DNA from 2 places in the Streptomyces sp. NPDC017448 genome. Region 2 is predicted to be linked to the other one. Evidence: riboswitches for the same ligand, from Rfam matches in the RefSeq annotation. Region 2 holds a riboswitch; the other holds the start of a gene.
The links. Region 2 has a riboswitch for cyclic di-AMP ahead of ACH4K1_RS11085 (transglycosylase family protein). Riboswitches for the same ligand answer to the same signal wherever they lie in the genome.

Region 1 (3,400 bases), on a different contig from region 2:
AGAAGCGCACGCCGCCGACGACCTTGTAGGGCAGGCCGACGCGGATGAGGATCTCCTCGAAGACACGCGACTGGGCGTTGGTGCGGTAGAAGATCGCGACATCGCCGGCCTTGGCGTCCCCGGCGTCGGTGAGCCGGTCGATCTCGTCCGCGACGAACTGCGCCTCGTCGTGCTCGGTGTCCGCGACATAGCCGGTGATGCGGGCGCCGGAGCCGGCGTTGGTCCAGAGGTTCTTGGGGCGGCGGCTCTCGTTGCGCTCGATGACGGCGTTGGCGGCGGAGAGGATCGTCTGCGTGGAGCGGTAGTTCTGCTCCAGCAGGATCGTCGTGGCGTCGGGGTAGTCCTCCTCGAACTGGAGGATGTTGCGGATGGTCGCGCCCCGGAAGGCGTAGATCGACTGGTCCGCGTCGCCGACCACGCACAGCTCGGCGGGGGCGTCGTTCTCCCCGGCCGGGCCGACCAGCTCCCGTACCAGCGTGTACTGGGCGTGGTTGGTGTCCTGGTACTCGTCGACGAGGACGTGGCGGAAGCGGCGGCGGTAGTGCTCGGCGACGTCCGGGAACGCCTGGAGCAGGTGGACCGTCGTCATGATGATGTCGTCGAAGTCCAGGGCGTTGGCCTCGCGCAGGCGGGCCTGGTAGAGCGCGTACGCCTGGGCGAGGGTCTTCTCGAACCCGTCCGCCGCCTGCCCGGCGAAGGTCTCCTCGTCGATGAGCTCGTTCTTGAGGTTGGAGACCTTGGCGGTGAAGGACTTCGGCGGGTAGCGCTTGGGGTCCAGGTCCAGATCGCGGCAGACCAGGGCCATCAGCCGCTTGGAGTCGGCGGCGTCGTAGATCGAGAACGACGAGGTGAAGCCGAGCTTCTTCGACTCGCGGCGCAGGATGCGGACGCACGCGCTGTGGAAGGTCATGACCCACATGGCGTTGGCGCGCGGGCCGACGAGCTGCTCGACGCGCTCCTTCATCTCGCCGGCGGCCTTGTTGGTGAAGGTGATCGCGAGGATCTGCCCGGGGTGGGTGCCGCGCTCGGCCAGCAGGTGGGCGATGCGGTGGGTGAGCACCCGGGTCTTGCCGGAGCCGGCCCCGGCGACGATGAGCAGCGGCGACCCGGCGTGCACGACGGCGGCGCGCTGCTCGGTGTTCAGCCCGTCGAGCAGCGCGGCGGGCTCGACCGCCGGGCGGGGCTGGCCGCCCCGGTAGTACCCGTCCCGGGGCGGCGGGGACGCGTCGTGGACGTCCTCGAAAAGTCCCTCCGGCACCTCTTCGGGCGCGTGGTCCTCGGGGGGCGGCGGGGGGCCGTCCTCCGCGGGCTGGAGGCCGGTCAGGAAACTGTCGTCAAAGAGGCTGCTCATCGCCTCCCGAGTCTAGGCCGCCGGACCGACAACCTTCCCCCGAAGCCGTCGAGCGGCCCTCCGGGCCCGGACGCACGGAGAGCGGACGCCCACGTTCCGTGAGGGAGTGCCCGGTCGGAGGGGGCGCCGGGCCTCTGTTCCGGGAAGGTCACGAAAATGTATCGGGCATATCGCTCACCGTCCTTCCCAGCGGCGGGGGGCTTTGGCTAGCGTGCTCGCTCAGGTGATCCGTACCTCCCTGGGGCGAACCGCGCCCGACGGTCGCCTCCGCCGAATCCGTCCCGGCCCCCCGGCCGTTCGGAACCGGGGACCCACACGCAGAACCGGGGTGAATCGGTCCGCGCCCCGGCGCGCGGACCGTAGGACAGCCTTCCGTTCCGTCCGAACCCGACAGCTAACCCGGTAGGCGGTCCACGGAAGGAGATGCCGGTCGTGGCATCGCATCGCAAACCGCGTACGAAGGTGCGCTCCACCACCCCCGCCGTCGGGCTGACGACGGCCGCGCTGGCCTCCGTGACGCTGCTCTCCACGCAGAGCGCCGCGGCCGCGCCCGCGGAGCCGAAGCCCGCGATCGAGGAGGTCCGCAAGAAGGTCGACGCCCTCTACCGGCAGGCGGGGGCCGCGACCCAGGAGTACAACCGGGCGAAGGCCGCCTCCGGGACGCAGCAGAAGAAGGTCGACGCGCTCCTCTCCGACGTGGCGAAGCGGACCGAGGAGATCAACGAGGCCCGCCGGGCGCTGGGCTCCTACGCGGCGGCCCAGTACCGCAGCGGCGGCATCGCGCCCACGGCGACGTTCTTCCTGGCGGACGACCCGCAGGGGTACTTCGACCAGAGCCGGCTGATGGACCGGGCGACGGAGCGGCAGCAGAGGGCCGTGAGCGAGTTCCGTACGCAGCAGGCGTCGGCGGCGAAGAAGCGCGCGGAGGCGGTGAAGAGCCTGGAGGCCCTCACCGAGACGCAGGCCACCCTCGCCTCCAGCAAGAAGGACGTGCAGAGCAAGCTCACCGAGGCGCGCGGCCTGCTGTCCCGGCTGACCGCCGAGGAGAAGGCGCGGCTGGCGGAGCTGGAGCGCGAGAAGGAGGCCGAGGCCAGGGAGAAGGCGGCGCGGCTGGCCGCCCGGCAGGCCGCCGAGGCGAAGGAGCGGGCCGCGGCCGAGGAGAAGGCCCGCGAGGAGGCGGCGAAAGGGTCCGGCGACGGCTCGGGCGGCGGGACGGGCACGGGTTCCGGGACGGGCACGGGTTCCGGCTCCGGCACGGACAGCGGTTACGCCGCCAAGGCGGAGAAGGTGCTGGCCTTCGCCCGCGCCCAGATCGGGAAGCCGTACGTGTGGGGGGCGACGGGCCCGTCCTCGTACGACTGCTCGGGGCTGACGCAGGCGGCCTGGCGGGAGGCGGGGGTGGCGCTGCCCCGGACGACCTGGGACCAGGTCGAGTTCGGCACGCGGGTCGCCACGGCCGACCTCCGACCGGGCGACCTGGTCTTCTTCTACGACGACATCAGCCACGTCGGGATCTACCGGGGCGAGGGGATGATGATCCACGCCCCGAAGCCGGGCGCGAACGTGCGCGAGGAGTCGATCTACTCCATGCCGATCTACGGGAGCGTGCGACCGGCGTAGCCGCCCCGCCCCGGGGTGCGGGGCGGGGCGGCCCGGGCACGGCCTACGCGGGGCGGGGCGGCCCGGACACGGCCGGCCCGCCCCGGCCTTCTCAGGTCCAGACCGTGGCGATGAAGATGTTGGCGACGGTCAGCCCGCCGACCGCCATGAACACGCCCTTGTCGACCTTCTCCTCGTCGCGCTTGACGTAGACCAGGGCCAGGATCACGACCAGCAGCGCCAGCTTGACGCCGATCTTGACGTTGTTGACGGCCTGGTCGTCGGCCTGGTTGAGGCCGACCAGGGCGATGCCGGTGATCAGCATGGTCAGCGCACCGTGGAGCATCGCGGGGCCGAACCGAACGGCCCCCTCCCCCACGGCCTTCATCTGGGTCAGAAAGCCGCCCAGCAGGGAGGCGATGCCGATGACGTGCAGGGCGACGACAACAT
Region 2 (3,400 bases):
GACACGGCATCCACTACTGCCTGGGCGCGCCGCTGGCCCGGCTGGAGGGGCAGACCGCGCTCACCACGCTCCTGAGGCGCCTCCCCGACCTGCGACTCGCCGGTGATCCCGCCGATCTGCGCTGGCGCGGCGGGCTCATCATGCGGGGGTTGCGGACTCTTCCGGTCGGGTTCGAACCGGGTGTCCGGACCGGGAGAAGTGACAGCCTGTCACCTCTGTGACTTTCACGTGATCTGCGCTGCATCGACTTGTGACATACGTTCGCATCCCGCTAGGTTCACGGTTCGACGTGCGGGCCGCACCATGCCCACGCGTCACTCGGGCACCGGGGCGCGGGGCGTGTGAACCCGCCGTACGGCGCCCGGGCACCTCGCTCGTCAGTCGCACGGAAGGCATACCCATGGGCTCCGCGAACGGCAGACACCGCCGACCTCGCCAGGCACCCGCCATCGTCGTCGCCGCGGGGGTGACGGGATCGGCCATCGCCATCCCGCTGCTCGGCGCGAGCGGCGCGCACGCGGCCGACTCGGCCACCTGGGACCGGGTGGCGGAGTGCGAGAGCGGCGGAACGTGGAGCGCCGACCTCGGCAACGGCCACTACGGCGGGCTCCAGTTCTCGCAGGCGACCTGGTCGGCGTACGGCGGCACGGAGTTCGCGCCCCGCGCCGACCTCGCCAGCCGGTCCCAGCAGATCTCCATCGCCGAGAAGGTCCTGGACGACCAGGGCCCCAAGGCGTGGCCGAGCTGCGCGGTGATCTCCGGCCTCGCGGTGGACGGCAGCCTGCCCGGCGTCGACCCCGGCACCCCTCCGCCCGCCGATCCCGCCGCCGACCCCTCGGCCGCGCCGACCGGTGAAGCGGACACGGGCGACAAGGCCGATGAATCCGGCGCATCCGGCGAAACCGAGGAGAAGGGCGGGGGCGAGAAGGGCGGCACGCCGGAGAAGGGCGCTGCGGAAGAAGAGACCGGAGCCCCCGGCCCCTCCGCGACGCCCACCGACCCGCCGGCCTCCGACGCCCCTGAGGCGGGCCCCTCGGCCGGCACCGAGGCCCCGGCGGGCGAAAGCGGCGAGGACCGTCGGAGCGGCGGCAAGCACCGCGGCGCCCCCGCGCCCGAGAAGGCCGAACGGGAGGGCGACGGCCCGCGCGGTTCCGGCCGGCACGCCTCGCGCGGTGACGGCGACGCGAGGAACGGAGGCGCGAGGAACGGCGGCGCGCCGGGCGGATACACGGTGAGGGCCGGCGACAACCTCTGGTCGATCGCCGACGCGCAGGAGCTCCCCGGTGGCTGGACGGGCCTGTACGAGACCAACAAGGACGTCCTGGGCCCCGACCCGGACCTGATCCTGCCCGGCCAGAACCTGGACCTGGGCTTGGACCGGAAGGCCGAACCGGGCGTCGATCCGGCCGCGCCGGAGAGCGCCGAGAAGCCCGCCGCCGACTGACCCCCGGCAGGAAAACGCCCCGAAAATGTGGGCAGTTCAGAGACCTATGTCCACTTTTGCGTAAGTGAGACATGGGTCTCTTTGCTTCAACTCACGCATTTCACCCGGCCGATCCGGGCGGATCGCCCCCGACCTGCGGAAACGGGCGGGCCCTGGCGGCGAGTTCGGACTGATTGTCCCCTATGTCCGTCCTTGAATGTCGGGGTTGGCTGTGTTTACGGTCTAAGCCGCTCGCACCGCGGGCCCCGACGACCGTCACGCCGAATCCTGCCGGCGGCCGGAGGGAACAGACGCGCAAGCGCCGTAGGCAGGAGCGGGGGACCCAGGTAAGCCGCCGGGCCCGGACGCCTCGTCGAGAAGACGGGGCCGTACGGAGCCGGCTAGGGGTGAAGCGGTGCGCAAGGACGCACGGCCGGGCAACTCATCAGCCCGAACCCGACAGCTCACCTCGTAGGCGTCGGTGAGGAGATTCGTTCCATGCTGCTGAACAGCAAGGGCAAGCACCGCCGCCCGTCCAAGGCCACCCGTATCGCCACCCTGGTGGGCGTCACCGGCGCCGCCGTCGCCGTCCCGCTGATGGGTGCGACCAGCGCCTCCGCCGCCTCCGTCGAGACCTGGGACGCCGTCGCCCAGTGCGAGTCCGGCGGCAACTGGTCCATCAACACCGGCAACGGCTACTACGGCGGCCTGCAGTTCTCCCAGTCCAGCTGGGCCGCCGCCGGCGGTACGCAGTACGCCGCCCGCGCCGACCTGGCCTCCAAGGACCAGCAGATCGCCACCGCCGAGAAGCTTCTCGACATGCAGGGCCCGGGCGCCTGGGCCTGCGCCGGTGCGGGCGGCCTGACCAACGACGGCGTGGACCCGGGTGTCAACACCGGCTCCGGCCAGTCCCAGCAGGCGCAGCCCGAGCGCGAGGCCGAGCAGCCCACCACGCGCTCCGAGCAGCGCTCCGCTCCGCAGGCCGCGCCGAAGGCCGCTCCGCAGGCCGAGAGCAAGAAGACCGTCACCACCCCGACCGGCGAGAAGGTCCGCAAGGGCGACGGCGAGTACAAGGTCAAGACCGGCGACACCCTGAGCAAGATCGCTCAGAAGGAGGGCGTCAAGGGCGGCTGGAGCAAGCTCTTCCAGCTCAACGACGACATCGTCGAGGACGCGAACCTGATCTTCCCGGGCCAGCAGCTCCACCTGAAGTAACCGCCGTCTCTCCTCCCCGGGGGGAGGGCGTCCGGCGGCCCCCTCCCCCGCACGGCTTCCCGGCCCGGCGCGCTCCCCCCGGCGCGCCGGGCCGGGTTCTTCGTGACGGGAGGCGGGAAGCGCACCCGGCTGCGTTCACCTCTTGTGGTTACCGCTCAGTAGATTTCTGGAGTTTCGCCCCGATACGCACGCTCCCGGCCCCTTTTTCGTCCCAGGAGGCGGGCGGTCGGCCGGTCAACGGGGCCGAGCCGGATAGGCTCGGGTCGCAAGGCCACAGTGACCCTGCACAACCAGTGTCAGATCCCAGAAGGAGATGCCTCGTGCCGTCCATCGACGTCGTCGTAGCCAGGGAAATCCTCGACTCCCGGGGCAACCCCACGGTCGAGGTCGAGGTCGGCCTCGACGACGGCAGCACGGGCCGTGCTGCCGTTCCGTCCGGCGCCTCCACCGGCGCGTTCGAGGCCATCGAGCTTCGCGACGGCGACCCCAACCGCTACCAGGGCAAGGGCGTCGAGAAGGCCGTCCTCGCCGTCATCGAGCAGATCGGCCCGGAGCTCGTCGGGTACGACGCCACCGAGCAGCGCCTCATCGACCAGGCGATGTTCGACCTGGACGCCACCGAGAACAAGGCGTCGCTCGGCGCCAACGCCATCCTCGGCGTCTCGCTGGCCGTCGCGCACGCCGCCTCCGAGGCGTCGGACCTGCCGCTCTTCCGCTACCTCGGCGGCCCGAACGCCCACCTGCTGCCCGTTCCGATGATGA

Region 1: linked by a shared signal. The riboswitch ahead of ACH4K1_RS02555 (NlpC/P60 family protein) and the one ahead of ACH4K1_RS11085 (transglycosylase family protein) in region 2 are both predicted to bind cyclic di-AMP.

The regions. Positions count from the first base shown of each region.
Region 1 is NZ_JBIRLM010000001.1:556,806-560,205, reverse strand. Features, by position in the region: gene pcrA (DNA helicase PcrA) at 1-1,351, opposite strand, end outside; cyclic di-AMP (ydaO/yuaA leader) riboswitch at 1,610-1,776, shown strand; gene ACH4K1_RS02555 (NlpC/P60 family protein) at 1,775-2,971, shown strand; gene ACH4K1_RS02550 (hypothetical protein) at 3,063-3,400, opposite strand, start outside.
Region 2 is NZ_JBIRLM010000005.1:88,948-92,347, reverse strand. Features, by position in the region: gene ACH4K1_RS11095 (cytochrome P450) at 1-221, shown strand, start outside; gene ACH4K1_RS11090 (transglycosylase family protein) at 401-1,444, shown strand; cyclic di-AMP (ydaO/yuaA leader) riboswitch at 1,734-1,916, shown strand; gene ACH4K1_RS11085 (transglycosylase family protein) at 1,922-2,638, shown strand; gene eno (phosphopyruvate hydratase) at 2,959-3,400, shown strand, end outside.